Regions from separate parts of the Gordonia paraffinivorans genome, predicted to be linked through region 2. Evidence: riboswitches for the same ligand, from Rfam matches in the RefSeq annotation. Region 2 holds a riboswitch; the other holds the start of a gene.
What was found. Region 2 has a riboswitch for cyclic di-AMP ahead of E1P53_RS06315 (C40 family peptidase). Riboswitches for the same ligand answer to the same signal wherever they lie in the genome.
Positions count from the first base shown of each region.

Region 1: linked by a shared signal. The riboswitch ahead of E1P53_RS17255 (transglycosylase family protein) and the one ahead of E1P53_RS06315 (C40 family peptidase) in region 2 are both predicted to bind cyclic di-AMP.

Region 1 is NZ_CAACYD010000007.1:917,682-933,424, forward strand. It holds gene E1P53_RS17215 (DNA repair helicase XPB) at 1-1,068, opposite strand, end outside; gene E1P53_RS17220 (oxygenase MpaB family protein) at 1,215-2,141, opposite strand; gene E1P53_RS17225 (helicase-associated domain-containing protein) at 2,311-4,659, opposite strand; gene E1P53_RS17230 (protein kinase domain-containing protein) at 4,708-7,158, opposite strand; gene E1P53_RS17235 (hypothetical protein) at 7,404-7,610, shown strand; gene moaC (cyclic pyranopterin monophosphate synthase MoaC) at 7,616-8,146, shown strand; gene E1P53_RS17245 (MogA/MoaB family molybdenum cofactor biosynthesis protein) at 8,143-8,628, shown strand; gene E1P53_RS17250 (molybdenum cofactor biosynthesis protein MoaE) at 8,721-9,152, shown strand; gene E1P53_RS17255 (transglycosylase family protein) at 9,285-9,923, opposite strand; cyclic di-AMP (ydaO/yuaA leader) riboswitch at 9,930-10,126, opposite strand; gene E1P53_RS17260 (MoaD/ThiS family protein) at 10,381-10,629, opposite strand; gene moaA (GTP 3',8-cyclase MoaA) at 10,641-11,732, opposite strand; gene E1P53_RS17270 (flavin reductase family protein) at 11,746-12,291, opposite strand; gene E1P53_RS17275 (hypothetical protein) at 12,299-12,508, opposite strand; gene E1P53_RS20965 (cold-shock protein) at 12,738-13,151, shown strand; gene E1P53_RS17285 (DUF2771 family protein) at 13,227-13,763, opposite strand; gene E1P53_RS17290 (MFS transporter) at 13,760-15,743, opposite strand, start outside.
Region 2 is NZ_CAACYD010000005.1:901,298-917,040, reverse strand. It holds gene E1P53_RS06325 (DEDD exonuclease domain-containing protein) at 1-1,710, opposite strand, end outside; cyclic di-AMP (ydaO/yuaA leader) riboswitch at 2,327-2,560, shown strand; gene E1P53_RS06315 (C40 family peptidase) at 2,578-3,255, shown strand; gene E1P53_RS06310 (C40 family peptidase) at 3,410-4,489, shown strand; gene E1P53_RS06305 (gluzincin family metallopeptidase) at 4,499-5,929, shown strand; gene E1P53_RS06300 (glycosyltransferase family 4 protein) at 5,929-7,053, shown strand; gene E1P53_RS06295 (AMP-dependent synthetase/ligase) at 7,100-8,917, opposite strand; gene E1P53_RS06290 (hypothetical protein) at 9,026-9,466, shown strand; gene E1P53_RS06285 (SRPBCC family protein) at 9,466-9,903, shown strand; gene E1P53_RS06280 (ArsA family ATPase) at 9,924-11,132, shown strand; gene E1P53_RS06275 (hypothetical protein) at 11,261-11,746, shown strand; gene E1P53_RS06270 (ROK family protein) at 11,746-12,750, shown strand; gene E1P53_RS06265 (lysophospholipid acyltransferase family protein) at 12,883-13,590, shown strand; gene E1P53_RS06260 (mannosyltransferase) at 13,765-15,408, opposite strand; gene E1P53_RS06255 (polyadenylate-specific 3'-exoribonuclease AS) at 15,535-15,743, shown strand, end outside.

The DNA of each region.
Region 1 (15,743 bases), on a different contig from region 2:
GCCCTGCGCCTCGATGTCCTTCCACGGGGCGTCGTACCGCTTGGGGCCGATGAGGGAGAAGACGTCGCCCTCGCGGCCGTCCTCGCGGACGAGGGTCGCGGTGAGTCCGAGTCGGCGGCGCGACTGCAGGTCGGCGGTCATGCGGAACACGGGCGCGGGCAGCAGGTGCACCTCGTCGTAGATGATCAGGCCCCAGTCGCGCGAGTCGAACAGGTCGAGGTTCTTGTACTGCCCCTTCGACTTGCGGGTCATCACCTGGTAGGTCGCGATCGTGACCGGGCGGATCTCCTTGCGTTCGCCGGAGTACTCGCCGATCTCCTCCTCGGTCAGCGAGGTGCGGGCGACGAGTTCACGCTTCCACTGGCGTCCGGCGACGGTGTTGGTCACCAGGATGAGCGTGGTCGCCTGGGCCTTGGCCATCGCCGCGGCACCCACCATCGTCTTGCCGGCACCACATGGCAGCACGACGACACCCGAACCGCCGGCCCAGAACGAGTCGGCGGCCATCTCCTGGTAGTCGCGCAGATGCCAGTCGGTCTGTTCGAGGGTGATCGGGTGCGCCTCGCCGTCGACGTATCCCGCGAGGTCCTCGGCCGGCCACCCGACCTTCAGCAGCACCTGCTTGAGGCGTCCGCGCTCCGACGGGTGCACGACGACGGTGTCGTCGTCGATCCGCGCGCCCAGCATCGGGGCGACCTTCTTGTTGCGCATGACCTCTTCGAGGACCGCGCGGTCGAGGCTGACCAGTGTCAGGCCGTGCACGGGGCTCTTGACCAGTTGCAGCCGGCCGAAGCGGCCCATGGTGTCGACGACGTCCATCAGCAGCGGCTGCGGCACGGCGTACCGCGAATAGGTGACGAGCGCGTCGACGACCTGTTCGGCGTCGTGACCGGCGGCGCGCGCGTTCCACAGCGCGAGCGGCGTGACCCGGTAGGTGTGGACGTGCTCGGGGGCGCGTTCGAGTTCGGCGAAGGGTGCGATCGCCTGACGAGCCGCCTGCGCGTCGGGGTGGTCGACCTCGAGCAGCAGGGTCTTGTCGGATTGCACGATCAGGGGTCCATCGGTCACCCGCTCCATTGTCCAGATGCGGGGGACAGTTGTCAGCGACGGCTCCGCCGACCTGCTGAGAACCGCCCCTGCACGCCGCGCTGGACAGGAGCCCCGGCGACGATCTGGCATTCGCGTGACCCTCGTGCGTCTGGTTCCGGGGCGCTTCAGAAGACGGGGATTCCCAGCTTTCGGCGCAGCCGCAGATCGAGGATGTTGAGCCGGAAGATGCCGCGCAGCATCGGTGCCATCAGCGGGTCCACCAGGCGGAACCCGGCGAGGACCGCCTCGTAGCGACGGGCGTCGGCGGCCGAGAAGGACCAGCCCATCATCTTGCGGAACTCCGGTGGGAGGCCGGCGTTGACGGCGTAGGTGAGGAAGCCGCCGAGCGTCTTGTGCGCGATCGTGCCGACCACACCCGCGCGGAACTCGAGGAACGACAGGTCGGCCAGGCTGCGCAGCTCCTCGCGCACCGGCTCGTCGATGCGGAGTTCGGCGAGCTGGGAGTTCCAGTAGACGAGGAGTTCGGCGTAGGTCCGGGGCCACTTCTCGCGCGGCACGTTCAGCGCGGTGCCGAGGGGGTGCGCCTCGGTGAGGACCGTCTGCTTCTCGGTGTCGGTGAGCGGGCCGTACAGCAGTTCGTACTGGTCGATGAAGTACTTGAGCAGACACACCGCGACCCACAGCTGCAGCCGCGAGTCGTTGGCGCTGTAGCGCACCGGGCTGGTCTCGGTGGAATAGACCCGGTCGTGGACGCGGCCGACGTGTTCGTGGACGTAGGCCCTGTCGGCGTCGCTGCCCATGAGCGCGACGGCGAGATAGGTGCCGGTGGTGCGGGCACGCTTGATCGGTCGCTTGATGGCGTTGCCCGACGGCACGCGGCTCTCGTGGACTCCGTGGCCGACCTTCGGGTTGGACAGCTGCATGATGACGTTCGCGACCGACAGGGTGGGGCCGACGACGGTCACCAGGTCGGCGGCGCGGCGGACGTGGCGGCGACGGCGTCGCGGCCGGATGCGCGCGACGAGGTCGTGCTGGTAGGTGTCGGGGACGCCGTTGCCCGCGATCTCGGTGAGGTGGCGTGTGCTGGTCATGGCCGGGTGCCGCCGAGTCCCTCTGCGAGCGGACCTCGCGGAGACGAGGGGTACGTCCCGAAGCTGTGCAACCCGATCATCGCGGCCCACTTTCCTCAACGCCGAGTGATGCCGAGCGTAGCAAGAAAGTGAGACGTGGGTCACAGGGTGTCTCGTCCGGGGCCGGAACTCAGTCGTCGAGCAGCTCCACGCTCGTGATCCGGTGCAGCGAGAACCGCTGCTCGGTGTCGGTGCCGTCCTCGACCGCCACGAGCTGGCCGGCGCCGAGGATCTTCGGCGTCACGACGTGGCGGCTCGCCGAGCCCTGTGCGTCGACGTATCCGACGCGCAGGCGGCGGTTGGCGCGCAACGCGAGCTGGATCAGCGCGGTCGACGACTCGCCGCCGCCGGTGGCGCGGACCGGTGCCGACGAAGGGTTGCGCGCGGGTGTCGCCGCCGCTGCCCGATCGGTGGAACGGATTCGGGTGACCACCGCGCGCAGCTGCTCAACCGACGGCGTGCCGCGGCGCGGCTGCGCCTGGCGCCGGGCCCGCGACACCGCGACGCGGCTGCCGCGCTCGCGCAGGTCGACGAGCGCCCCGGTGGAGTCCTCGCCCGCCGGGGCGAAGCCGGCGGCGCGCAGTTGGTCGATCACGTCGCGAACGTCGGACGGCGAGACCGCCACGGTCGGGGCGAGCGATCGCAGTGCGAGGGCCTCGGCCGCCGGACTGCGCATCACCGCTGCCAGCACCGTCGGGTCCTCGCAGCGGATGAACGCCGACGCGACGCCCACCCGCAGCTGTCCGTGCTTGCGTGCCACGTCCTCGATGAGATACGTGAGCGACTGCGGCACAGGGGTTCTCGAGTGCCTGGTGAACATCTCCTGCAGCTCGTTGGCCGAGCGCCCGGCGTCGAGCGCGCGCCGCACCGTCTCCGGGGTGATCCGGTACACCGAAGCGGCGCCGCCGGATTCGAGGTCGGCGACCAGTTCGACCTGCTCGGCGAGCTCCGGGGTCATCGGGCCGGGCACGGTGAGGGTCAGGTCCGCCTGGGTCAGGAAGTGGTCCACCGGCTCGGGCAGGGCTGCGCGCATGGCCGCGAGAACCGCCGCGTCGGCGTCGGCGGGATCGGCGTCCGGTTCGGGTTCGACGGTGTACGCGCGCCCGACGCTGGTCAGCGCGTCGTGCGCAACGAGTCCGAGTTCCCTTGCCTCACGCAGTGTCTCGGCAACCAGTTGACGGCTGAACCGACGGATCAGGCGGGGGCGGTGCCAGTGCAGGCTCGCGAGGACGGCATCGGGGGTGACCGCGACGGCCGCGTCGGCCTGCGCGAGCGTCGAGAGGATCAGCTGACGCTGGATGGGCGCGTAGGAGTCGTGCAGCTCGGAGGACAGCGTGGCCATCGCGTTGCCGTCGCGGTCGGGTTCGCCGACCTGCCAGGCGCGCCGGGGCATGTGCAGCCACGCATCCGCGAGGGCCAGCCACTGACGTTCGCGCGGCTGGTGGAGCCAGGTGTCGGCGGTCTGCGTCGGGGCGAAGGCCTGCTCGCCGGTGTCGTCGGGCGGCGGCGGTTCCGGAAAACCGGCGTCGATGAGTCGGAGGTAACCGGCGAGCTCGATGAGCAGGGCCACGCGTCCGGTCTCGAGTTTGGTCAGCTTGGCGATCCGGCGGAGCTCGCGCACGCCGAGCGCGCCCGAACGCAGCACGGCGGCGGGGGTGGCCCCGAGGACGTTGAGAATCGCGGTGAGATGCCGGATGAGTTCCAAGGCCTCGCCACCTCCGGCGGCGTCGACGGCCTTGGCCGGGAACCGCGGCCTTGCGCCCGGCTCGTGCAGCGGCGGCGGTGCGAGTGTGTCGGTGTGCCAGGCGGGTTCGCCGCGGATCACCGCCCCCACCATCGGCGGTAGCTCGACGGTCTGATGGTCGACGCGCGCCAGCAGCCCCGACGAGATCAGTTGCGCCACCGGGGCGGTCGGGTCGGCATCGGGTGCGGCGTCGCGGCTTCGGCCCAGCGCCGGACCGCGGGCGAGGGTCTCGAGGAGTTCGCGGGGCCGCTCGGGGAGCTCGGCGATCATCGCTGCGATCTCCTCGCCGGACCTGCCGGCGAGCAGACCGGTGAGATGCCGTGCCTTCCACGGCAACGCCGCGTCGACGTGGTCGCCGGCGAACAGGGAGGAGTCCTTGCCCCACAGGATCGCGCGGCGCCGGAGCAGGTCGATGCGGGCGCGGACCTCGTCGGCGTCGGCGCGACCCGACAGCGCCTTGACGATCGACGCCGCGGTGAGCGACTTCGGCTTGCGCTTGGACGTGTCCGTGCGGAAGGCGATCACCTGCTCGAGGACGGCGACCGACAGCACGTCGAGATCCTCCCCGGCCACGGTCAGCGATGCCGCAGAGAGTGCGCGTTGCGCGAGGACACGGGTGCCCTGCGGAGTGGGGGAGGCCAGATCCGGCCGCTCGATCAGCAGCTCGGTGAGCTCGTCGTCGGAACGTGCGGCCAACTCAGCGGCAAGGCCGGCGTGCTGGTCATCCGAACTCATTCGATCGAGCTTACCGGGGCCCGGCCGGGGTCCCCCGACGCGTCGGGATCAGATCGACAGCTTCGTCGGCGACGAACGGTTGGCGCCCTCGCCCTGGGAGCCGTCGCCGACCTGGCCGCTGCGGTTGAAGCCCCAGCAGTACACCGACTCCGATGCCATCGCGCACGAGGTGCCGTTGCCGGTGGCGATCGAGGTCACGTCGGCGATGTTGATGATCTCCCGGGGGACGCGGGTGGCGCCGCCGTTGGAGCCGAGCTGGTTGCGGTCGTCGTCGCCCCAGCAGTACGCCCTGGTTCCGGCGATCGCGCAGGTCGATCCCCAGTCGGTCGAGATCGCGGTGACGTCGGTCAGGTCGGCGACCTTCGTCGGCGTCTTGCGGGAGTCGGTGGTGTTGTCGCCGAGCTGCCCGTACCGGTTGGCGCCCCAGCAATGGGCTTCTCCGCCGGCCACCGCACAGGTGGTCTGGAAGTAGTTGCTGGTGTTGGTGGACGGGTCGTTGTCGTCGTCGGGCGCAGACTCGTGGTAGCCGCCGACCGCGATGTCGGTGACGTCGTCGAGGCCGTCGACCTTCACCGGCGTCGACCGCGCCTTGGTGCTGCCGTCGCCGATCGCCCCGGTGTCGTTGTTGCCCCAGCAGTAGGCGCTGCCGTCGGAGACCGCGCACGTGGTGCCGTAGGCGGTCGAGATGTCGGTGACCTTGCCCAGTCCCGACACCTTCTGGGGCCTCGACGTCCTCTCGGTGGCGTCGCCGATGCCGAGCTGGCCGTACTCGTTGTTGCCCCAGCAATAGGCGTCGGTGCCCACGACCGCGCAGGTGGTGCCCCAGCCGGTGGAGATCGCCTTCACGTCGGTCAGTCCGCGGACCCGGATCGCGTCCTCGACCGGTTCGCCGTCGGTGCCGTCGCCGACCTCGCCGTAGTTGTTGTTGCCCCAGCAGTACGCCTCGCCGGTGGTGGTGATCGCACATCCGGTTCCGACGTAGGAGTTGTCGCCGGTCAGATAGCCGCCGACGGCCACCATGGTCGCGTCGGCGACGCCGCCGACGACCTCGGGGCGCGCGTGCGGCTCGACCGTGCCGTTGCCGAGTTGGCCGGTGCTGTTGAGGCCCCAGCAATAGACCTTGCCCCCGACGACCGCGCAACTGGACCCGAAGTTGGTGCTGACCAGTGGTTGCGCGACGGTGGCGGGCGGCGGATCGTCGTCCCCGCCGAGGACCGCGACGCCGGCGATCGCGCCGGCCACCAGGACGAGCACCGCACCGAGTACGCCGGCGACGATCAGGCCGGTGCGCTTCTTCTTCGGCGCGGTCGGCGTCGGTACCGGCTGCGAGGCCGCATATCCCGGCTGCGAGTCGAACAACGGTTGCGGGCCGGACCGGTTCACATCCGCGCCCATCGCCGGCTGCGGCCCCGATGCCGCCATCGTCGGCTGTGGACCCGAAGGTCCGTTGACGACCGCGCCCGGACCGGACGGTCCGTTCACCACGGGCTGGGGACCCGACGGTCCGTTCACCATGGCCCCCGGACCCGACGGTCCGGCCGCAGCAGGTGCCGGCGGTGGCGTGTACCCGCCGAAGGGCCGGCCGAACGGTTGCTGCGCGCCGGACCCGACCCCGGCGCCTCCGACGACCGGGGGCGGAGACACCGGCGCGGCGATCGTCTGTCCGGCCGAGGCAGTGGCCTCCACGGCCTCCCGCAGCGCGGCCGCGAAGCTGCGGCAGTCGGGATACCGTGCGGCCGGGTCCTTGGCGAGCGCGCGCTGGAACACCGGGTCGAGATGGGCGAGGTCGCCGCGCAACTGCCCGATCGGGGGCACCGGGCGCTGGATGTGTCCGAGCATCACCGAGGGCTCGGACGGTCCGACGAACGGCGGCTGGCCGGCGAGCAGGGCGTACGCCGTGCACGCGAGCGAGTACTGGTCCGATCGCGGTGTGGCATCAGCGCCCTCGAGCGTCTCGGGGGCCGAGAAGGCGACGGTGCCGATGAACGAGTGGGTGCCGGTCAGGTTGGCCGAGCCGGCGAGCTTGGCGATGCCGAAGTCGAGGACGAGCGCGCGGTCGACGGCATGCGTCGCGGGGTCGCGCGTCACGAGGATGTTGGCGGGTTTGATGTCGCGATGCACGATGTGGTGCCGGTGCGCGTAGTCCAGGGCGTCGGCGACCTGTTCGACCACGTCGGCGACCTCGGCCGGCGTCAGGCGCTCCTCGGTGAGGTCCTTGCCGTCCACATAACTCATCGAGAACCACGGCGAACCGTCGGCGATGCCGTACTGGTAGATGGTGATGATGCTGCGGTGGTCGAGCTTCGCGGTGGTCTTGGCCTCGTTGGTGAAGCGCTGTGCGAACCCCGGCTGCGCGGCGACCGCCGACGAGATCACCTTGAGCGCCTCGCGTCGCTCGAGCTGCAGGTTCTCCACCAGATAGACCTCGCCCATGCCGCCTGCCCCCAGCTGGGAGATCACGCGGTAGCCGGCGATGTGGGTGCCCGGACTCAGCGGCACGGCGACACCTCTTTCCTCGGAGACGGGGGGTGTTTCGGGGTCTACGCTGGGACGGTATCCGTTCCGGGACCCTCTTGGTCATCTCCCGACCGGATGAATCCTTCGCGGTATTCGTGCTCGTGGCGGCTCTCGATGAGGGCGGCAGCGGGCCGGTGAGCTGTGCCGACGCGCCGGCCTCCCGCGTTCGCGTGCCACGCCCCGGACTCGTCACCACCCGGTCGTGACCGCCGTGGCACAATGCTCCCGTGGCAAACAACAGTGGTGACACCGGCAAGAAGCATTACGTCGACAACGGCTGGCCGAGGACCGCCGACGGCGAGGTCCTCGACCACGCGGTCTCCGAGTTCGCCACCGACATCTCGGGCGCCCTGTCGCCGTTCGGCGACACGGAGTTCCCGATCCCGGCGGACGAGCTGCCCTTCGTCCAGCCGAAGACCGTCGTCAACCGCTGACGCCGATGCCGGCCTCCCGGACTGACGGCGGGGCGGACCGACGCGATGACACCGGCCTGACCCACATCGACAGCACGGGCTCGGCCCGGATGGTCGACGTCGGCGACAAGGCGACGACGAAGCGTCGTGCCGTCGCCGGCGGCACCTTCCACACCACCTCCGAGGTCATCGGACTCCTCAGCGAGGCGAAGCTGCCCAAGGGAGATGTGCTCGCGACCGCGCGCATCGCCGGGATCATGGCGGCCAAGCGCACCGACGAGCTGATCCCGCTCTGCCATCAACTGGCGTTGTCCTCGGTGGAGATCGACTTCGCCATCGGTGCCGACACCATCGACGTCATCGCGACCGTCGCCACCTCCGGCCAGACGGGCGTCGAGATGGAGGCCCTGACCGCGGTCGCGGTCACCGGGCTCACACTCCACGACATGGTCAAGGCCGTCGACCGGAACGCCCGGATGGACGGAATCCGGTTGCTGCAGAAGACCGGCGGAAAATCCGGCGACTGGTTCCGGGACGAGTCGCCGTCCGGATCATGACGTCCGCCGAACCCCGCCGCGCGCGGGTCGTCGTCGCCTCGACCCGCGCGGCCACCGGCGTCTACGAGGATCGGACCGGGCCCGTCATCGAGACCTGGCTCACCGAGCAGGGGTTCGACGTCGACGGCCGTGTCGTCGTCCCCGACGGGCCACCGGTCGGGGTCGCCCTGCGCGCCGCGATCTCCGACGGCATCGACCTCGTCCTCACGACCGGCGGGACCGGGTTGTCGCCCACCGATCGCACCCCCGAGCAGACCCGCACGGTGCTCGACTTCGAGATCCCCGGCCTCGCCGACGCCATCCGGGCCGCCGGGCTGCCCCAGGTGCCCACGGCGGTGTTGTCCCGCGGCGTCGCGGGCGTTGCGGGGGCCACGCTGGTGGTGAACCTGCCAGGGTCGACCGGCGGTGTCCGCGACGGTCTCGGCGTTCTCGCCGGGGTCGTACACCATGCTCTCGAGCAGATCCGTGGCTCGGATCACTGACGCATTCGGCTCTCTGACGCCTCCGGCCTCTGAGGACCGGACCCCTCCTCCAGCGACGTCCCGCACTTTCCCAGACAGAACAGGATTCACCGATGACCGTAGTCGTGCACACCGCGGTGTCCGAGCAACCGATCTCGCTGGCCGAGCACGAGGCGATGGTCGCCGAGGCCGCCGGCGGGAAGGCCGGCGCGGTGGTCGGATTCGTCGGCACGGTTCGCGATCACGACGGCGGCCGTACCGTCACCGCGCTCGACTACTCCGGACACCCGACGGCGCCGAAGGTGCTCGCCGAGGTCGTCGAGGAGGTGTCCGACGTCGACGGGGTCCGGGCGGTCGCGGTGTCGCACCGGATCGGCGCGCTCCGGATCGGGGATGTGGCGTTCGTGGTGGCGGTGGCGGCCGATCATCGTCGCGCGGCCTTCGAGACCTGCTCCCGGCTCGTCGACGAGGTCAAGGATCGCCTGCCGGTGTGGAAGCACCAGTTCTACGGCGACGGCACCGAGGAGTGGATCAACTCGGCGTAGGTCGCCTACCGACCCGCAGAATTGGAAAAGGGCCCCGCACGGAGATCGATCAACGTGCGGGGCCCTTCGTCTGGGTCCCTCTGCGGGCGCGGATCGTGTCCGCGCCGCTGCAGATCAGGAAGCTGTCACAGATCAGGGATTGGGCAGCAGGTGCTTGTTGTCGTTGAACAACTTGATCTGGTCGGGGCTCAGCGACACACCGCTGTTCTTGGCGGCATTCCAGAGGTTCTTGACCTCGGGGCTCACGCCGGCCTCGGTGAGCGCGTCGGTGACCAGGTTGGCCACGTCCTCGGTGCTCTTGGCCTCGGGGGCCTTCACGAAGCTGAAGCTGCCGTTGCCGTCGAGCTGCGGGGCGATCGACTTGGGAGCCGGGACATCGGTGGGAGCGGTCCGCGGGGTGTGACCCGACAGGACGGTGCCGCAGGTCGGCCAGGCGCCCTTGCCCTGGTTGGCGAGCACGCGCTCGGCGACGACGATCTGCTCCTCGCGGGTGGCCTGGTCGGCGGTCGGGGCGAACTCGCCGCCGCCGTGTGCGGTCCAGGTGCTCGGCGAGAACTGCAGGCCGCCGTGGTAACCGTTGCCGGTGTTGATGGCCCAGTTGCCGCCGGACTCGCACTGCGCGACCTGATTCCACTCGGCGTCGGTGGCGGCGTTGGCGGTACCGGTGCCCAGGAGAGCGGCACCGCCGCCGAGGACAGCGCCGGTGAGCGCGACCTTGGTGATGGTCTTGGTGGTAGAGCTGGTCGTCTGCTTGCGATGACGTCCGGACATAGATCAGTTTCCTCTCTCCACGCGCCTACGAAGTCAGCTGTCGGGTTCGAGCGAGAGGCTGCTCGGCCCCGGTGCGTCGCCGCGGAGTGTTAACCGCGGTTCTGCGCCCGGGACTTAACCCCAAGGGCACCTGGTCGGTGCCCGGTCTCAGGGGATGAGGTGGGTCCCCCGTCCTCGCTCCTAGATTCTTGCGGTCGTCCCTACCGGCGGAGCGAGGCTCGGCGCGGCCGGCAGGACGTATGTCTTGTTTCCTTACCGTGACCTTCGAGAAGGTCGCTTCGTACAGTACGTCGTTCGATCGAGCGATTCACCTGCTTGTGCGCAACCGATTTTCGCGTCGAAACCTGGTCTCTCGACCAACTATCGGCGTCATCGCAGTTCATCGGGGTGGATGCGTTCCCGTGCCCATCTCGTTACCCGTCCGTTATGTGACGAAGGTCACAAGTGAACTGTAGTGTCAGCCACCGGCGAACGGGGGAAGAACATCCAGCGTCGTGCAGGTGCCGAGCTGTTGTGAACGGTCGGTGAGCGCGATCTCGTCGCGCAGGTACGAGCACCGATCGAGAACCTTGCGAAGTTCGTCGTTGCCGCGGGCCAGCTGCGTCTCCAGCTCGCCCAGGGTCGTCGACGTGGCGACGTCGACGACGGTCTCGTCGGTGCCGGCCGCCGCGCGCGCCGCGGCGAAGAATCGGACGGTGAGCTGCATGGGCTGCGAGCCTATCCGCCGATCGCCGACATCGGCCGGTCGGGCTGCCGATAGCCGTCGGCGTTCACCTCGTGGCCGGCGGCCTTGCGCCACATGTCGCCGCGCCAGATTGCGGCGATCGCGGCGTCGATCTCCTCGTCCGGCAACGTCCGCAGGACGGTACGCACGTCGGACTCCGACGTCGCGAACAGGCAGTTGCGCAACGAACCGTCGGCGGTGAGCCGGGTGCGGTCGCAGTCGCCGCAGAACGGACGCGTCACCGAGGCGATCACCCCGACCCTCGCCGGGCCGCGCGGCGTCCGGTGCCCGTCGACGACCCACGTGGCGGCCGGGGCGCTTCCGCGCGGGGCCGGATCGGGCAGCAGGGTGAACCGGGTGCGCAGCGTCGCGAGGATCTCGTCGGCGGTCACCATCCGGGCCCGTTGCCAGGCGTGATCGGCGTCGAGTGGCATCTGCTCGATGATGCGGAGCTCGTAGCCGTGATCCAGGCAGTAGGCGAGGAGATCGGGGAGAGCGCCGAGATCCGCGCGGTCGGGAACCACGGCGTTGACCTTCACCGGGTCGAGCCCGGCGCGCTTGGCCGCGGCCAGGCCGGCGAGGACGTCGTCGAGGCGGTCGCGGCGGGTGATCTCGGCAAAGCGTTCCCGGTCGACGGTGTCGAGGGAGATGTTGATCCGCTGCAGTCCGGCGGCGACGAGCCCGTCGATCCGCCTGGTGAGGCCGAGTCCGTTGGTGGTCATCGCGATCTCGGGACGCGACGGGAGGCCGGCGACCGCGGCGATGATCTCCTCGAGGTCGCGACGCAGCAGCGGTTCGCCGCCGGTGAAGCGGATGCGTTCGATGCCGAGGTCGCGCACGGCGACGGTCAGCACGCGGATGAACTCGCCGGTCGTCAGGACCGAATCGCCGGGCATCCAGTCCAGACCCTCGGCAGGCATGCAGTACGTGCAGCGCAGATTGCAGCGGTCGGTCACCGACACGCGCAGATCCCTCGCCACCCGGCCGAAGGTGTCGCGCAGCGGCCCGTCGGAGGGCACGCCGGCGGTCGGCGCACCGGCCGACGACGGGCGGGGCGCCGGGATTCCCAGCCCGACCGTGCTCATGACGACCTGTCGGTCACGTGGCGTTCGGCTCCTTGCGGGCCTCGAGCGCCCGGAAGGTGCTGGCGTGGAAGACGAGCGGCTCCACGCCCGGGTCGGCCCGCAGGGTGTCGATCTCGAGCAGCACGACGGTGTGGTCGCCGGCCTGGATCTCGTTGTGGATCGTGCAGGACAGGTGCGCGGCCGCGTGGGGCACGAAGACTGCGCCCTTCTCCGTCGTCAGCGGGGTGATGCCGGCGAAACGGTGCTCTGCGGGGCCGGCGAGCTGCTTGCACAGGTCGGTCTGGTGACCCGCGAACACGCTCACGCCGATGGCCGGCGCGGTACGGATCAGCGGCCACGTGCTCGACGTGTTCTGCACGCACACCGACACCAGCGGAGGGTCCAGGGAGACCGTCGTGAACGAGCTCGCCGCCATTCCGATCAGCGTGGCCGAATCTCCCTCGCCCCGCCGGGTGCACACCGCCACGACCCCCGACGGGAAGCAGCTGTAGGCCGCCCGCAGGGCCTTCGAGTCGGAGACTGGGGCGAGATCTGGGATGGTGTCGATGGTCGCGGTCACGGGGTCCTCACCTGGCTCGGCGTCCGGTACGGAGTGCGTGCACGAGGCCGAGCAGAAAACCCAGCGGCGCACACATTGTCAGCAGGTAGACGGCGGTCGGGGCGGTGTCGCCGCCGGTCACCAACGGGGTCACGAACAGTGCCACGAGAGCGACCAGTCCGATCGCGAAAACAATCACTGCGGCCTGCAGCAACCGCGGGGACGTCGTCTTCTGCATGGCCTCTACGGTAGTCCAACGCCGCGCACGGCGACGCCGCGAAGGAGTTCGGCACGGTAATGGTGTGACCGCATGGTGGCCCGTTGGCTACGATGGTCGCGCAGACGCCTTGCATCCGTCTGGGCCCCGAACGGAATCCCGCCGTGGGGCTGCTGCGATGGGTGATGGCGTCTTTTGTTGTGACAGGCTGATCTCTCGCGGATCAACGACACAGATGAGGGTGATCACAGTGCCGACCGGCAAGGTGAAGTGGTACGACGCGGACAAGGGTTTCGGCTTCCTCTCGCAGGAGGACGGCGAGGACGTCTACGTCCGTGCATCCGCACTGCCCGACGGGGTCGAGGCACTCAAGCCCGGTCAGCGCGTCGAGTTCGGCATGGCCGCGGGGCGTCGGGGTCCGCAGGCCCTCACGGTGACGATCCTGGATCCGGCGCCGAGCGTCGCCAAGAACGTCCGCGAGGCCGCGCGCAAGGACGCCAAGCGGCACTCGCCGGACGAGCTGCACGGCATGGTCGCCGACCTGATCACCCTCCTCGAGACCAAGATCCAGCCGGACCTGCGCAAGGGCCGTTTTCCGGATCGCAAGACCGCGCACCGGATCTCCGAGGTCGTGCGCGCGGTGGCACGCGAACTCGAGCGGTAGTCCGCTCTGACGAGACGAGAGCCGCGCCCGGACACATCCGGTGCGCGGCTCTTCGCTTTCTCGGTGCCTTCGCGGTCAGTCGACGATCTGCTGGAAGTCGGCCGGTGAGGTGTCGGCGGTGAGGACCCCGCGGTCGTAGGTGACGTTGTCCCCGATGAAGACGCCCGACGGCGGCAGGACGGTGATGCCGACCAGGATCTTCTCCGGGGTGGATCGGAGCGGCACCGAGTGGGTCGTGCCCGCGTCGAACTTGTCCTCGTCCTCGTCGATGCCCGCGCCGGGAACCCAGTAGACGGTCTGTAGGCGCCAGGGGGATTCGGCGATCTCGGCCGAGACGGTCAGCAGGATGGTCTCGCCGACCGGCACGGGCACGCGGGGCGTCGGGCGTTGCGGTTGGTCGGCCGCCGGGGCGCACTTCTCCAGGAACAGGTCGCACCACCGGGCCGGCTCCACGGTGTAGAGGTCGCTGCCGACAGCGATGTGCAGGTAGGGCTCGTGCTCCTTGTCGCTGTTGCGGGTCAGGAGGAACACCGACGTCGCGACGACGACCACGAACACCACGACCACCGCCGCGATGATGGAAAGGGCCTTCTTCTCACCACTGCTGATCACGGTAGGCGATGTCCTGTCTGATCGGGGGTGTGGTCACCCGGGTTCTCGAAGTGGGCGGTCGACGGCATGCGCGCGGTCGTCGGACGCTGCGTGTGGGGCCGGGTCGGTGCCGATCCGGGGCCGGCGCGGCGGGTGCCCGGACCGTCGGCACGTGACCGGGAATCGGCGTGTGAGCGGGACTCGGTGCCGGCCGCGCGGAAGGAGACGGTCGGGGCCGCGTGGTCCGGGCGGCGTCCGCCGAGGCCCGGCACCAGCGACGACCCGCGGGTGGTCATCACCGTCTGCAGAAGTCCCAGGCCCAGCAGGACCGACACCACGGTGAAGCCGATCCACAGCGTCGGCGGCAGCAGCACGCCCAGCGACGCGCCGAACACCCACGACAGCTGCAGCACCGTCTCCGAACGCCCGAACGCCGAGGCGCGCGACTCGTCGGGCAGGTCGTCCTGGATCGACGAGTCCAGGCAGACCTTGCCGATCGCGCTGGTGCCCGAGGCGATCAGCGCGGCGACCGCGGCCATCATGATGTTGCCGAAGATCGCGGCGAGGACCGCGACGACGAAGCAGGCGGCCGTCGACCACACGATCACGTTCGGCGGGTTCTTCAGCTCCAGCCGGGTGCCCACGCCGTTGCCGATCGCGTTGCCCACGCCCGCTGCGGCGCCGACGAGGCCGAGGAGCAGCAGCTGCGTCCAGTCGGAGGCGTTGCCCTGCTGCGCCTTGGCGTAGAAGGCCACGAACAGGGTCAGGAAGCCGGTGAGGATGCGGATGGTGCCGTTGCCCCACAGGCCCGCGACGACGGTGCGGCCGAGGGGCTGACGCATCTTCGCCGCCAGCATCTTCGCGCCCTCGCGGGCACTGGTCGGCTCGTGTTCGGGGACCGAGGTCCGGGCCGGTTCGCCGTGGTAGGTGATGGTCGTCGGGATCTCGCCCTCGGTGACCTCTACCCACGACGGGATCCGCATGCACAGGTAGGCGCCGGCCGCCGCGACGATCGCCAGCCACAGCATCGCGCCGGGCAGGTGCAGCGGCAGGAGCTTGCCGAGCACCATCTCGACGAGTGCGGCGAGCGCGCCGCCGACGATGGTGCCGCCGATCAGGCCGAACGTGGTCAGACGGGAGTTCACCCGCGGCAGGTCGATGGTCGGTGGCACCACGCGCGGGGTGACCGCCGACTTCAGCACGCCGAACGATTTCGAGAGGACCAGCAGGCCGAGGGCACAGGGATAGAGCACCCACGGGTCGTACTCGAGCTGCTGTTTGACGTCGTTCCACTGGACGTTCGACATGATCAGCAGGGCCAGCACGACGCGCAGGCCGAAGGTCGTCGCCATCGCGATCCGACGCCCCCGCTGCAGGCGATCGAGCAGCGGGCCGATCAGCGGCGCGATGAGCGCGAACGGTGCGATCGTCAGCGCCAGGTACAGCGCGACGTTCGTCTTGGACTCGCCGGTCGCCGCGGCGAAGAACAGGGTGTTGGCCAGCGCGACGGCCATGGCGGCGTCGGCGGCGAAGTTCGCGATCACCGGGAGGGTGAGCGCGGTCAGGCCCGACTGGTCGGCCCCGTCGGCCGTGGCGGCCTTGTAGATCTTGCCGATGCCCTTGCTCGTCAGCTCGCGGCTGCGCATCGCGGCCACTCGCATCACCGTCAGCTTCTTCGGCGCGCGCGGATCGCGGTCGTTCGGCATCGCCCGGGTGGCGGACTCGTCCGACGGCGGCTGGTGGCGGTCGTCGAGCGGAGGCAGGTGGGGGTTGTGCGTCGGCGGCGGGAGATAGGCGTTACGTCCCGGCCCCGGGTTGCCCGAAGGGCCCCAGCCGGGCGCGGGACGACGCGACCGCATCTGCCGGGTCTCGTCGGCCGGATAGTTCGCCGAACCGGGGTGAGGTGCGGACCGCCGGCCGCGGTCGGCGGGTGGCGGTTGACCGTGCTGGTTCGCCGGACCCCTGGGGGTCCCGCGCCCCTCGTCGTGTCGGGAACTCCGT
Region 2 (15,743 bases):
GGCGGGCAACGCGATCGGGTCCGTGGAGGACACGATGCGCGCCCCCGGCTCGGTGATCCAGCGATAGATCAGGGCCACCTCCTCGGCCGGCGCGCCTCGTAGCGGCCCCGGGGCCGGGATGACCGTCTCCGCCGACGCGACGAGGGCGTCGACGACCGGCATGGGGGACACCCCGCGCCGCGCCCGCCCGGCGGCCGCAAGGCGTCCGTGGCGGACCACGGCGAAGTGCCAGCCGCGCTCGTCGTCGGGGCGGGCGACGACGATCTCGGCGACTGCGCAGAGAGCGGCCAGGCGCTGGCACCGGGCGAGGGCGTCGATCGTCAGGGCGAGCCGATCGCGGAGCCGGGCGGCGGTCTCGAACATCTGGGCCTCGGCGAGGTCGGTCAGTCTCTCGGTGAGGCGGTCGAGCAGATCGTCGGCCTCGCCGCGCATCAGCCGCCGTGCGGCGGTGACGCGGGGCAGGTAGTCGGGAACGGTCTGCGGCCGTGCGGCGGCCGCATGACAGCCGCCGGGGCGCCAGACGCCGTCCTCGGCCGGGCACCAGTGGTGGCTCGACGCACCGAGGCGTGTGGTGCACGTCCGCAGGCCGGCCGCCGCGGCGATCACGTCGGCCACGGTCGCGGCGTCGTTGCGGTTGGCGATCGGGCCGATTGACTCGTCGGTGGGGGTGCGCCCGACCTTCAGGCGCGGGAAGCGCTCCTCGGTCAGGGTGACCCACCAGCCCTTGTGGGGCTGCGTCGACCTCCGGTTGTAGGCCGGGGCGTGCGCGGCGAGGAGCCGCAGCTCGCGCACGGCGGCCTCGAGCGCGTGGGAGCACTCGACGACGTCCACGCGCCTGGCCAGCAGGACCATCTCCGCGATACGGCGCCGCGGATCGCTGCCGTTGAAATAGGAGAGGACGCGACGACGCAGGTCCACCGCGGTCCCGACATAGAGGACCTCGTCGGCGGGGCCGCGGAAGAGATAGACGCCCGGTCGCGAGGGCACGTGGTCGGCGAGATGCCGCTTGGCGCGGAGTCGGGGGTCGGTGCGGGGGAGATAGGAGGTGAGGTCCCCGACCGTCGATATGCCCTGGTTGCCGACGCGCTCGAGGAGCTTGTGGAAGACCTCTACGGTGGCGCGGGCGTCGTCGAGCGCCCGGTGGGTGGGGCGGACCGAGACCCGGAACAACTCGGCGAGGTGGCCGAGCCTCACCGTGGGCGCCTCGTCGCGCGAGAGGATGCGCCGCGCCATCGTCACCGTGCACAGGCTGAGGCTGAACGGCCAGTCCAGGTGCAGGCGGAGCGCGTTCTGACGCAGGAATCCCATGTCGAAGCGTGCGTTGTGGGCGACGAGGATCGCGCCGCGGGCGAATTCGAGGAAGGCCGGCAGCACCGACTCGATGCGCGGCGCGTCGGTGACCATCGCGGTCGTGATTCCGGTGAGGGTGACGATCTGCGGCGGGATGGGACGCCCCGGGTCGACGAGAGTGGCGAACTCGCCGATGACCTCTCCGCCGCGGACCTTGACCGCGCCGATCTCGGTGATCCGGTCGTTGGCCGGGTCGGAGCCGGTGGTCTCGAGGTCGACGACGACGAGTGTGGTGTCGAACAGGGCGCGGTCGCTGAACTCGCCGGCGGATGCGTCGGGACCGGCGGCCCCGTCGGCAGCCTCCAGATCGGCGAAGGTGAGTTGCCCGGACGGGGATGCTTCTCCTCCTGTACGCGTCACCCGGCGAACACTAGTTCGACCCACCGACAGGCTGGAGTTCCAGTTTCGGTGTTACGCGTGTGACTGGTGAGTCGAACACTGTGCGAATGGTTTTGTCGGTGGCGGGTCCTAGTCTCCTCGGCGAGGTGAGAGCGCGCCGTGTCGTCTGCGGCGAACGCCGCCGCCGACCCGCCCGAGACGGGCCCGGATGGGCCCGGACGGCCAGATGAGATGGAGATCACACGATGCACGTCGACTGCGCCAGCTGCCCGGCCCGTCCCGTCGCCTGTGACGGATGCATGATGACGGTCCTGTTCGGCCCTCCGAGCTGGGACGATGTCCCGGTGCGAGGTGGAGCTACGGTAACGGCTGCACCCCTCGACGACGATGCCGAGCTGGACCTCGCGATCGGCGTCTTCGAGAATGCTGCATTGATCACACCTGCCGCTGCACGATCTGCAAGAGGGGCCAAAGTCCCACGTCAGAGGGCTTTCCGGGTCATCTCGTCGGCGGATTTGCGGGCAGGCTGATAACACGGCGTCCCGCGCCCGTCGGTCGCCTAGTGGACAGGGCGCCCACGATTTCGTAACCTTTCCGAGACCTTTGCGGAGCGTCCCGCTTCAACAGAAGTGGTCCGCACAAGTCGCCGCCTAATCGCCCTCGCGGGCGAACCGGGGAACCACTTACTTCGGGGCAGGGTGGTCAGCGTTTGCCCACGGGCATGACCTGCTGACACCAGTTCCGAATCGGGGTGAATCGCGTCGACGCGTATGCGTGTCCTCTCGGGGACACGCCTGTGCCGAAAACGCGTAGGGCCACTCTTCCGGCCCGAACCCGACAGCTAACTCGGTCGGCGGTCGAGGGAGAATTTGAAGGAGAACTCGCTTCGTGGCCAAACATCGTTTGGAAACCCCCAATCGCGGGAGCAAGGCCGCCAAGAAGGCGGTGATCGCCGGATCGATCACGCTCGGTTCGCTCGCCGCCGCCGGCGCCGGACCCGCTCTCGCCGCACCGGTGCACACCCCGCTCGGCACCTTCGAGATGCCGGCCCTGCCCGGTGACGAGAAGGCCCCGAAGGCCAAGCCGGTTGCCAAGGCGCCTGCGGCCACGGTCGAGATCCCGAACCTCGGGCAGTTCACCATCCCGGGCGTCGACCAGAACCAGATCCCGCAGCAGTTCCGTCCCAACGGTGGCGGAATCAAGAACTTCGGCCGGCCGCAGCTGAGCGTCGGCGAGAAGGCCGTCAAGGCCGCCGAGAGCAAGATCGGCTCCCCGTACTCCTACGGCGCGGCCGGCCCGAACGCCTTCGACTGCTCGGGCCTCGTCTACTGGTCCTACAAGCAGGCCGGCAAGACCATCCCGCGCGACAGCTACGGTCAGCTCGGCGGCGGTCGTCCGGTCTCCCTCGCCGAGGCCAAGCCCGGCGACGTGATGATCTTCAACGGTGGCGGCCACGCCGGCATCTACGTCGGCAACGGCATGTTCGTGCACTCCTCCACCTACGGCGTCCCGGTCAAGCGCGACGCAGTCAAGGAGTGGCAGCTCACGGGCATCCGCCGCTACTGACATCAACTGAACAACGAGCACGGACTGGGCGGATCGCGAGCTGGTGGCGGTCCGCCCGATCCGGTCCTCGGGGCCGAAACGACGCCGGAGGGGTTCGGGGGAGAACCATGATGGTGGTCCTGGGGAAACGAGCGGTAGAGGAGTGAGAAGGATCGTGCATTCCGGGGAGGGGCGAGTGAGCGCATCACGTCCACGCACACGATCGGGTCCGCTGACGCTCGTCGCATGCCTGTTGGCGGCCCTCGTCGCCGTCATCCCGCTCGTCGCCGGTGGTACCGGCCGCGTCGCCGCGGCGCCCGGACAGTCGTCGGATCAGCTGCTCGAGCGCTACAAGAAGCTCGGCGACGAGGCCGAGAAGACCACCGAGGCGATGCACAACGCCAAGATCGAGTACGACAAGCAGCGCGACATCGTCGCCACGGCCAAGAAGGCCGCGGCCGACGCGCAGGCGAAACTCGATCACAGCCGTGCGCAGCTGAAGGATCGTCAGGACCGCGTCGACGCCATCGTGCGTGCCAGCTACCAGGGTGCGCGGGTGAGCGGACTCTACGCCGTGATGGTCAGTGACTCCCCGCAGGCCCTCCTCGACCAGATGTCGGGCCTGGACATGATCGCCCGCCAGGCCTCGGCCGACCTCACCGCGGTCAAGAAGATGCGCGCGCAGACCGAGTCCGCCAAGAAGGACGCCGAGGCGAAGGCCCTCACGGCCTCTGAGGCCGTCTCCCGCGCCGAGCGTGTGCGTGGGGAGTTGCAGGCCAAGCAGGCCGATCTGCAGATGCAGGCCATCAAGATCCGGGCCATGTACCAGGCGATGACCGGCAAGCAGCTCGCTGCGCTCCGCGGTCAGAGCTTCGACTTCGACCCGCGACTGGTCCCCAAGGGCACGGCCCCGGCGCTCATCGCGGTCAACGCCGCCCTGACGCGTCTCGGCGACCCCTACGTGTGGGGCGCCACCGGTCCGCATGCGTTCGACTGTTCGGGTCTGATGGTCTGGGCCTACAAGCAGGCCGGCAAGACGATCCCGCGGTCGAGCCAGGCCCAGATGGCCGGCGGGACCCCGGTGTCGCGCGAGGACATGAAGCCCGGCGATCTGGTCATCTACTACCCGGACGCCCACCACGTCGGCATGTACATCGGCGAGGGCTACGTCATCCACGCCTCGACCTTCGGCGTACCGGTCAAGATCGAGCCGGTCGACGAGGCCGGCCCGTTCAACTCCGCCCGACGGTTCTAGAATCCTCTGGTGCTCTCACCCCGTGGGCGGTCGGGCCCGATGCTCGCGCCCCCGGTCCTGCTGCTGACCGGAGTTCTCGTCGTCACCGGTGCGCTCGCCGGATGCTCCGACGCCACGGATTCCGGTTCGGCGGCCTCGTCCTCGGCGGTCGCGTCGTCGACGACGACCGCGAACATCTACGAGCAGCAGCGCGCCGAGGGCGTGACGCGCCTGCTCGACGCGCTCACCGAGTCGATCACCTCCGGTGACGAGCGCGAGGTCGGCCGGCTCCTCGACGCCGCGGCCACGACGGACTTCCGCGACCGGTTCGAGACCGCGGCCGCCAACCTCCGCACCAGCGGTCCCTCGTCGGGCGGGGGAGCAGGCGCGGCGGACTCCGGCCCGCTGCGGTTCGCCCGATTCCGGTATCAACTGGCTCCCACCGAGGAGGCCGAGACGCTGGTTCCCGCGGCGATCCAGGATCGACTCGTCGCCGCCGGCAGCTCGGATGCCTGGGTCGCCCCGGTGGAGCTGCGATACGCGCTGGGAGGGCAACGGGCCCCGGGTGTCGACGAGCCCGAGGTGGTCGTGGCGACCCAGTTCGTGGTGGCACGCTACGGCGACGAGTGGAAGCTCGTGGGCGACTCCGCACTCCTGGACGCCGATCCCACTCCGGTCCAGTTGTGGGAGCTGCCCGGACTCGCCGCCTCCGACGCGCCCACCGCGGGAGGAACGTCGGTGATCGCCTCGTATCCCGAGACCTCGACGACGGTTCGGTCGCTGCGCCGCCAGCTACCCGGGGCCGTCGACGCGGTCACCGCGTTCTGGGGCCCGGACTGGCAACGACGCGCCGTCCTGGTCACCACCGCCGAGGCGGGGCAGTTCGAGGCCCTCGTGGCCCGGTCCCGAGGCGTGACCGGAACCGCCGCGGCGGCAACGATATTCAGCCGGGTCGACTTCCCGCAGCGAATCGCGACCGGCCAGCGGGTCGTCTTCACGCCGGCTGCCAACGACCTTGCCGAGCCGACGCTCGCGGTCGTGCTGCGCCATGAACTCACCCATGTCGCGGCACGGACGCAGACGGCGTTCGACGCGCCCCTGTGGATCACCGAGGGCGTCGCCGAGTACGTGGGGCGCAAGGGCACCTATCGTCGTCTCGCCGACGCCGCTCCCGACCTCGCGGCGGCGGTGCGTGCCGGTGCGACACCGGACGGGCTCCCCGACGACGCGATGTTCGCGACGAACGGGCCGTCCTCACAGATCGCCTATCAGAGCGCGTGGTCGGTGGCGGCATATGTCGCCGACCGCTACGGCGAGGCCCGGCTGAAGAAGCTCTATCTGGGCGTCGCGGAGAGCGCACAGCCCGAGCGCCGGGATGCCGCGATCCGCTCGGCCCTGGGCGTCGATCGCACGCAGCTCGTCGCCGACTGGCGTCGCTGGCTCGACGGGCAGGTCGGATGATGCCCCGAACACTGTTGATCACCAACGACTTCCCGCCGCGCCCCGGCGGAATCCAGTCGTATCTGGAGAATCTGGTCGACCTGCTGCCGCCGGAGGACGTCGTCGTCTACGCGCCGCGCTGGCGGGGTCGCTCGCACGTCGAGTACGACGCCCGGGCGCCCTACACGGTGTACCGGCATCCCACGACCCTGATGCTGCCCACGCCGTTCGTCGCCCGCCGGGCGGCGCAGATCATCCGGGACGAGGAGATCTCGACGGTCTGGTTCGGGGCGGCGGCACCGCTGGCGGTGTTGGCGCCGCTGATGCGGCGCGCCGGCGCACAGCGCGTCCTGGCGAGCACCCACGGGCACGAGGTGGGATGGTCGATGCTGCCGGGCGCCCGTCAGGTGCTCCGGTTCATCGGCCGCCACACCGACGTGATCACCTTCGTCAGCAAGTACACGCGCGGGCGGTTCGCATCGGCGTTCGGCGCCGACGCGTCGCTCGAGTACCTGCCGCCAGGGGTCGACGTCGACCGCTTCCGGCCCGATCCGATAGTCCGGCAGGAGTTCCGAGACCGTCTCGGGCTGGGGGAGCGGCCGACGATCCTGTGCCTGTCACGCCTCGTGCCGCGCAAGGGACAGGACGTCCTCATCCGCGCGCTGCCGATGATCCGCCGCACGATGCCGGACGCGGTGCTCGTCGTCGTCGGCGGCGGCCCGTACGCGGAGAAGCTGCACGCGATCGCCGCGGAGACCGGGGTGACCGATCACGTGATCTTCACCGGATCGGTGCCCTCAGAGGAACTCCCGGCGTATCACACCATCGCCGACGTCTTCGTGATGCCGTCGCGCACCCGCGGCGGGGGGCTGGACGTCGAGGGACTCGGGATCGTCTACCTCGAGGCCTCGGCGACCGGGGTGCCGGTGGTCGCGGGGCTCTCGGGCGGCGCGCCGGAGACGGTGATCGAGGGCGTCACCGGGACCACGGTCGACGGCCGGGACGTGGACGCGGTCGCCCTGGCCGTGCTGTCGATCCTCGGTGACCGGGGTGCGGCGGCCGAGATGGGCGCCGCGGGACGACGTTTCGTCGTCGAGAACTGGCAGTGGAGCCAGATGGCGGCCCGGTTGCGGCAGCTGCTCTAGGCCCTCGCCCGTCAGCCGTCCGCCGCAGACCGGGCGGCACATCACGTCACTTGGAGTAGATCGCCTCGATGTCGCCGTGGCGCTTCTCGACGACCACGTTGCGCTTGACCTTGAGCGTCGGGGTCATCTCGCCGCTCTCCTCGGTGAAGTCCGACGGCAGGATGCGGAACTTCTTGATCGCCTCGGCCGCCGAGACGGTCTTGTTGGCCTCGTCGACGGCGTGCTGGACAGCGGCGACGAGGTCCCCGTCGGAGATGAGATCGGCGACGGAGGCGTCGGCGGGCTTGCCGTGGCGCTCCTTCCACGCCGGGAAGGCCTCCGGGTCGATCGTGATGAGCGCGGCCACGAACGGCTTGGCGTCGCCGACGACCATGGCCTGCGAGACCAGCGGGTGTGCGCGGATGACGTCCTCGAGACCGGCGGGCGAGACGTTCTTGCCGCCCGCGGTCACGATGAGTTCCTTCTTGCGGCCGGTGATCGAGATGAAGCCCTCGGAGTCGACGGTGCCGAGGTCGCCGGTGTGGAACCAGCCGTCGACGATCGCCGAGGCCGTGGCCTCCGGGTTCTGCCAGTACTCCTGGAACACCACGGGTCCGCGCAGCAGCAACTCGCCGTCTTCGCCGACGCGGACCGAGTTGCCCGACAACGGCTTTCCGACGGTGCCGATCTTCCACGCGGACGGGGTGTTGACGCTGAACGCGGCGGTGGTCTCGGTCAGGCCGTAGCCCTCGAAGACCGGGATGCCCACACCGGAGAAGAAGTGGCCGAGGCGGGCGCCGAGCGGGCCGCCGCCGGAGATCGCCATGCCGCACTCGCCGCCGAGGGCGGCGCGCAGCTTCTTGTAGACGAGTGCGTCGAACACGGCGTGCCGGAGCTTGAGAACCAGTCCGATGCTGCCCTTCTCGCGGGCCTCGGAGTAGGCGATGGCGGTCTCGGCCGCGGCGTCGAAGATCTTGCCCTTGACCGGGCTCTCGTCGTAGGCCTTCTGCTGGGCCGAGTTGTACACCTTCTCGAACACGCGCGGCACCGAGAGGATGAGCGAGGGCTTGAAGACCGCGAACTCGTCGACGAGGGTCTTGATGTCGCTGGTGTGGCCGACCTCGGCGCCGGCCTCGATGGCGACCAGGGTGATGGCGCGGGCGAGGACGTGGGCCAGCGGCAGGAACATCAGCAGACGCTTGTGATCGCGCCGGCGGAGCTCGTCGAGGATGTCGCCGGCGAGGATCGCCTTCATCTCGGCGAGCATGTTCGAGTGGGTGAGGATGCAGCCCTTGGGGCGTCCCGTGGTGCCCGAGGTGTAGATGAGCGTGGCGGGAGTGCTCGAGCGCAGGGTCGCGCGCCGCTCGGTGACCTCGGCGTCGGCGATGTCGGCTCCGGCCGCGGTCAGCTCCTCGATCGCGCCCGGACCGCCGTCGGTGCGGTCGATCTGGAAGACCTTGACCGGCTGGGTGAGGGAGTCGATCGACTCGAATGCGGCGCGATGGGCGTTGTCCTCGAGGACGATCGCGACGGCTCCGGAATCGCGCATGATCCATTCGATCTGGCCGGCCGAGGACGAGTCGTAGATAGGCACGGTGATGGCGCCCGCCGACCAGATGGCGAAATCGACCAGGTTCCACTCGAGGCGGGTGCGCGACAGCAGCGCGACGCGGTCACCGGGCTGGACACCGGAGGCGATCAGGCCCTTGGCGATGGCGGTGATGCGGGCGGCGGCATCGGCGGCGGTGATCGGCGCCCAGTCGTTGCCCTGCTTGTGTCGGAACACGATGTGCTGGGGCGTCCGCTGCGCCAGCCCGAAGATGATGTTCGTGCAGTTCTCGTCGTCGGCGATCGAGAACTTCGCCGGCACGCTGTACTCGCTCATCGTGGTTACCCTCCAGTAGATGCCAATGAGGCGATGGTATCCCTGCAACCGAACGCTGTTGTCCGGGCCACCGCCTTCGGGTGCACTACCCTGCGCCGTCGGGAGTATGTGAAGCTAGTGGGCGTGACGAGCATCCAGGTGGCCGACGAGGTCTTCGTCGCCGCGGCACCGGCCCTGAGCACTGCCGTGATCGGCAATCCCGCCAACTGGCGTCGGTGGTGGCCCGACCTGCGACTGACGGTGACCGAAGACCGTGGGGAGCAAGGGGTCCGGTGGCGCGTCGACGGGCCGGTGGCCGGAACGATGGAGATCTGGAACGAGGCCGTCCTCGACGGTTTCGTACTCCACTATTTCCTGCACGGTGAGCCGACGGGACCGTTGCCGGGCGAGCGCAGAGACGACCCGCAGGCCCGTTTCGAGGCGCTGGCCGAGGAGAACAAGCGCCGGCGCGTCGCGGGCAAGGACATGTCGTTCGAGGTGAAACGACGCCTCGAGGAGGGCCGCCACGTCGGCGGGCCCGCCATCCCGGCACCGGCGGAGGTCGGGTGATGGCCGACCACACCGAACGCGACATCGTCATCGGGGCCGACGCCGCCGACATCATGGCCGTGATCGCCGATTTCGAGCACTACCCGGAGTGGGTGACCGCGGCGCGCGAGGTGCAGGTGCTGCGCACCGACGACGCGGGTCGCGCGCTCGAGGTCCGGTTCGAGCTCGACGCCGGCGTGCTGCAGGATACCTATGTGCTTGCCTACGAGTGGGATCCGGACGGCACCTCGGTCTCGTGGCGACTCGTCTCCAGCGACCTGCAGAAGGACCAGCGGGGCCGCTACATCCTCACCCAGCAGGTCCCGGGATCGACGAAGGTCACCTATCAGCTCATGGTCGACCTCCAGGTCCCGATCATCGGTCAGCTGAAACGCCGTGCGGAGAAGGCGATCACCGACGCCGCGCTGCACGACCTGAAGAAGAGGGTCGAAGGCTGATCGATCTCACACCCATCGATGTGGTGCTCGGTCCCGGAGGCTCCGGCGTCTCCGCTGTCGCCGCTGCGGCGGCGTCCCAGCGACCGGGCGCCTCACGGGATTCTCGTCGCGTCGTCAGCCGGCCGGAGCAGCACACGCTCCTCGTCACCGTCGACCGGTGGTCGCCGGTGTGCGAGTGGGCGCGGGTCTACCGCCGGCCGGGTGAGCCGCTGGCGGTGTCCAAGTACCTGCACCTGCTGACGCTGGACCGCCTCGACCTCGTCGAGAAGACCTGGTCGGCATTCGTCGACGTCCTCGAGCACACGGCCGGACGCAGCAAGCACGTCCTGCCCGGGGTGTCGACGCTGGCGGGCGTCGACGCCGCCGAGCTGACCTCCCTGCCCGGGATCGACGACTTCCTGCTGCTGCGCCGGATCCGCGACGAGGCGACGAGCGGCCGGTGGCACCGCATCGTCGTCGACGCCTCCGGCTGCGGCGACGTGTTGCAGTTCCTGCGGGGCGGGTCGGTGCTGAGTCAGGCGCTCAACCGGTTCTGGCCCCGGCACCGCCGCCTGGCGGCCGCAGCCGAGCGGCCGGTCATGGCGCAGCTGACCGCGGCCGTCGACGCCCTCGACCGCGACTGCGCCGACGTCGCCGAACTGTTCACCGATCCGCATGCGGTCGCGATGCATCTGGTCCTCGGCGCCGAGGACCGGTCCCGCCGGCTGGCCGAGCACTATCTCGCGGGCGCCGACGTCATGGGACTCCCGCTCGCGTCGATACTCGTCAACCGCGGGGTGGGGGCCGAGGACGCCGACGGCGTCGTCGCGCACGTCGGGTCGCTGCTCGGCGCCGGCGACGCGCAGGTGCGGGTCGGTACGGTCGAGCGGTCCGCCGAGGCGATCGACCGCATGGCGCGCGTGCGCAAGCTCGGGGTCCGGCTACCCGGGCCGCACGGCGTTCCGCGGGGCTCCGCCGCCTCGAGGGTCGACGTGCTCGGCGGCGAGGGGGCCCGGCCGGGCACGTCGGCATACCGGTTGTCCTGGCCCCAGCGGCTGCCCGACCCGGACTCGCTGGCGCTGGGCCGCAGCGGTGACGACCTGCTGGTGACGGTGTCGGGGTTCCGGCACCCGGTGCGGCTGCCGTCGGTGCTGCGGCGCTGCACGGTGACCGACGCGGCCTGGGAGCAGGGCCGGTTGTCGGTGGGCTTCGTGCCCGATCCCGCGGTGTGGCCCCAACGGCAGCCGTAGGGGGCGATCATCCGGCACCGCCGGTGGCCGTGGGGGCGGTGGCCTCCGGTACGTTCGAAGACCGCGTGAAGAGTACCCGCGCGGTACGGTGCCTGGGACGCCAGTGCAAGCGGAGGGGAGAGACGCGAATGGCCACGGACGACGGGACGTCATCCGGCGGCGGAGCCGGTCGCGACGAGAACGGTGGACACGCCGACCCGGTCCGGGACCTGCTGCTCGGACTGGCGAACCAGATCGACGCGCTGGCCGCTCTCTTCGCCGGTGGGGGCCATCACGGTGCCGCGTCCGACGACGGCACGACCGCCGGCTCGCCGCTCGCGGGTTATGCCGCCGCCTTCTCCGCCGACGGTCCGGTCGGGCACGCCCTGGCCGGTGCGTCCGGGGAGATCACCTCGCTGCTCACCGAGATCGGCGACCTGATCTCGCGTCTGCTGGCGGCGGTCATCGCGGTGCTGGAGGCGATCGCGGAGGCCTTGCGTTCCTCGCCGGCCACGACGACGCCGCCGCGGCACTACGAGCCGATCGCGGTGCGCGTCTCCGCGCCCGGGGCGCGGCCGGGCGGGAGCGATGTGCGCGGACTGACGACGAGTACCGGACCCGACCAGGAGCAGTGATGGGTGAGCTGACGATCGGCATCGACATCGGCGGCACGAGCGTGCGCGCCTCGGTGGTCGACGACCGCGGGACGATGCTCGACACGCTGCGCGCGCAGACCCCGTCGACCGTGGAGGCGCTCGAGCACTGCCTGGACCGCCTCGTCGGCGAGCTGGTCTCGCGCTGGGACGCCAAGGCGGTCGGCCTCGCCATCGCGGGGTTCCTGACCACCGACCGCAGCATCGTGCGATTCGCCCCGCACCTGCCGTGGCGTGAGGCCCCCGTCGCCGAGGACATGACGCGTCGCCTGGGCATCCCGGTCTACGCCGAGCACGACGCCAACGCCGCCGCGGTCGCGGAGGTGCGTTACGGCGCTGCGGCGCGCGGACACAACACCGTGGTTCTCGCGATCGGCACCGGTATCGGCGCGGGTCTGGTCATCGACGGCGAGATCTACCGCGGAAGTTTCGGCGTCGCACCGGAACTCGGGCACCTGACGATCGTCCCCGACGGTCGCGCCTGCGCGTGCGGCAAGCGCGGGTGCTGGGAACGGTATTGCAGCGGTACGGCTTTGGTCGACACCGTGGTGGAGCTGCTGGCCGACGGCGACTGGGGGCGCAGCCAGCTGGCCGCCGACGTCGCCGCCGATCCCGGTTCTCTCACCGGCCGGCGGGTGGCCGGTGCCGCGGCCGACGGCGACGCCGTGGCGCTCGCGGCCTTCGGGAGATTCGCGACCTCGCTCGGCCAGGGTCTGGCGATGATCGCCGACATCTTCGACCCCGACCTGATCGTGCTCGCCGGAGGGGTGGGCGCCGCGTCGGGCCTGTTCCTCGACGAGGCGCGGGAGCACTACGCCCGGCAGGTCACCGGCGCCGGCCACCGGCAGCTCGCCCGCATCCGCGGCACGCAGCTCGGGGAGACCGCCGGCGTGGTCGGGGCGGCAGAGGTTGCGCGCCAAGCATTTCGGGCCGCGCAGAACGAAAATGCGGAGCAAGCCGGAGGCAGTCGGGTCGCCCGCGGCTAGAAACCGGATCCCCTGCGCGGGGCCCGACGCGGGTATGGTTCTGATGTCGGGGCCACGCGTGCGGCGGTGGCCCCTTCGGATGGGTCCGCGGTCGGCGATGACGGCGGGAAAGTGCGCGGCGAGGAGAGTCTCATGTGGTACTGGGCGTTCAAGTACATCTTCCTGGGGCCGTTCCTCCGGTTGCTGGGACGCCCGACGATCGAGGGCCAGGAGAACATCCCCGCCGACGGCCCGGCGATCCTGGCGAGCAATCACCTGGCGGTGATGGACAGCTTCTTCCTGCCGCTGATGGTCAACCGTCGCATCTACTTCCTCGCCAAGAGCGAGTACTTCACCGGCACCGGCCTCAAGGGCGCCTTCCAGCGCTGGTTCTTCACCGCCGTCGGCCAGATCCCCATCGACCGGTCCGGCGCAGCGGCCGCCGAGGGCGCGTTCATCGCCGCCCGGCGTCAGCTGCGCAAGGGCAAGCTGATGGGCATGTACCCGGAGGGCACCCGCTCGCCCGACGGTCGTCTCTACAAGGGCAAGACCGGCCTCGCACGCCTCGCCATGGACACCGGCGTCCCCGTCATCCCGGTCGCGATGGTCGGCACCGACAAGTTCAACCCGCCCGGCACCATCCTGCCGCGGCCGAACAAGGTGACCGTGCGGATCGGCAAGCCCCTCGACTTCTCGCGCTACGAGGGCATGCAGGGCAACCGCTACATCGAGCGCGCCGTCACCGACGAGATCATGTACGAGCTGATGCAGCTGTCGGGCCAGCAGTACGTCGACGTCTACGCGGCGACGCTGAAGAACGCCAAGCCCGAGGTCACCCCGCCGGCGGCCGACGCCGCCTGAGCGTCACGCCCTGCCGGGGTGAGACCCGGCCCGGGCGCCCGCACCGGGCTGAGCGTCGCACCGGGCTGAGCACCCGCACCGGGCTGGGCACGGCACCCGGCTGAGCGTCGAATCGGGCTGCGTCGTTCCCGTCGAGCACCGGACCCGGCCGGCACGGACCCGGCCGGCACCTGATCAACCGGCGTCGCGGACCCGCGTCTCCTCGAGTGCGCGGCACAGATCCGGAATCCAGCCGCGGTCGGCCGGCACGACGTCCTCGGCGTCGAGCGCACGCAGTTCCGCGGCGGTGAACCAGCGCATCTCGAGGTGTTCCAGCGCGGCCGGGGTCCCCGACCGCAGCCGGGCCCGGTAGGCGTGCAGCGTCAGGCCGTTCGGCAGGGCCACCGGCGTCCCGATCCCGTCGCCGGCCTCGACCTCGGCGCCGAGCTCCTCGCGGATCTCCCGGACCAGCGCCTGCGCGTGGGTCTCGCCCGACTCGACCCGGCCGCCGGGCAACTCCCATTTGCCCGCGAGAGCGGCCGGGTGGGCGCGCTGTGCCAGCAGCACGCGATCACGGTCGATGACGGCCGCGGCGACCACGTCCCTCGGCCGGTCGTCGGACTCCGGGTTGGCGGCGGCCTCCGGGTTGGCAGCGGCCTCGGGGTCGTCGGCGGGGCCGGCGTCGCGGTGCGCACGGGTGGCGATGAGCCAGCCCATCGTGACGAAGGTGGCGATCGGCCAGGCCGCGCCGAAGACCGCCACGACCGCGTCGGCGGGCTGCGGTCCGTACTCGTCGAGCACGCGCAGCACCCACGGGACGCCGAGTCCGGCGATCACCACCCACATCGCGAACACGGCCCGGGCACCCGGGCGGCGGGCGCCGGCGCCGTGCACCAGCCAGATGCCGAGCGGGACGACCCACACCCAGTGGTGCGCCCAGGAGATGGGGGAGACGAGCAGCCCGAGGAACTGGACCACGAGCAGGATGCCGAGCAGGTCGGACACCGCGCGCCAGGCGAAGAACGCGACGACCGCCGCGACGAGGACCCCGACGAACCAGATCCACCCGTTGCCGACGTCGAAACCGACAAGGCGCGACAGCGTCCCGCGCAGGCTCTGGTTCATCACCTCCTCGACGGGGCCGATCCGATCCGCGTCGCCCAGCAGGGTCCCGTAGTAGGTGCGTGTCACCTCGGGGAACAGCAGCAGGCAGCCGAGGACGGTGCCGACGAAGGAGACGGCCGCCCACAGCGCGCCCCAGGGGCGACGGGCGGCGAGGTACCAGAGGCCGGAGACCGCCGGGGTCAGCTTGATCCCGGCCATCAGGCCGATGAGCACGCCTCCGGCGATGATCCCGCGATCGCCCGGCGAGCCGTTGGTGCGGCGGGCCCAGTAGATGGCCAGCAGGGTGCCGAGCATCAGGAAGATGTTGATCTGCCCGTAGTCGAGCGTCACCCGGACCGGCTCGCACCAGATCGCCGGCGCGGTCCACAGCGCGGCCAGGTAGTGGACGCCGGTGCTCCTGCCGGTCAGGCGCAGGGCCAGCACCACACACGCGTACAGGGAGGCGAAGGTCGCCAGCTGCCAGCCGACCGCCACGATGTCCCAGGGGATGAGCGAGAGGGGATAGAGGACCACCGCCGCGAACGGCGGGTAGGTGAAGGGAAGCGCGAAGTCGGTCTCGCCGGCGTAGGTGAACAAATAGAGCGACCCGTCGGCGAGGCCCGCCGAGCCATCGCGGTAAACATGCAGGTCGACGAAGTTCCTGCCGTTGACGGTCAGCGTGTCCCACACGAGCCGCGCGATGATCGACGCCGCCAGGAAAGCGGTCGCCAGCACAGACCTGGAGCGCACGGATTACCAGGGTAGCCAGCATGAGGTGCGGATGCCCAAATGTGCGTCGGACCCGCGCGGCGCCCGTCCGCGGATGCGGCCTCGCGGGCCGACGCCGTGAATACTGTCCCCATGCGGTTCTTCTACGACTCCGAGTTCATCGAGGACGGAAACACCATCGAGCTGGTCTCGATCGGAGTCGTCGGTGAGGACGGTCGCGAGTTCTATGCGGTGTCCACCGAGTTCGACCCCGGCCGGGCCGGGGACTGGGTGCGCGCGAACGTCCTGCCGAAACTGCCGTCGCCGTCCTCGCCGGTGTGGAAGGACCGTCGTCGCATCCG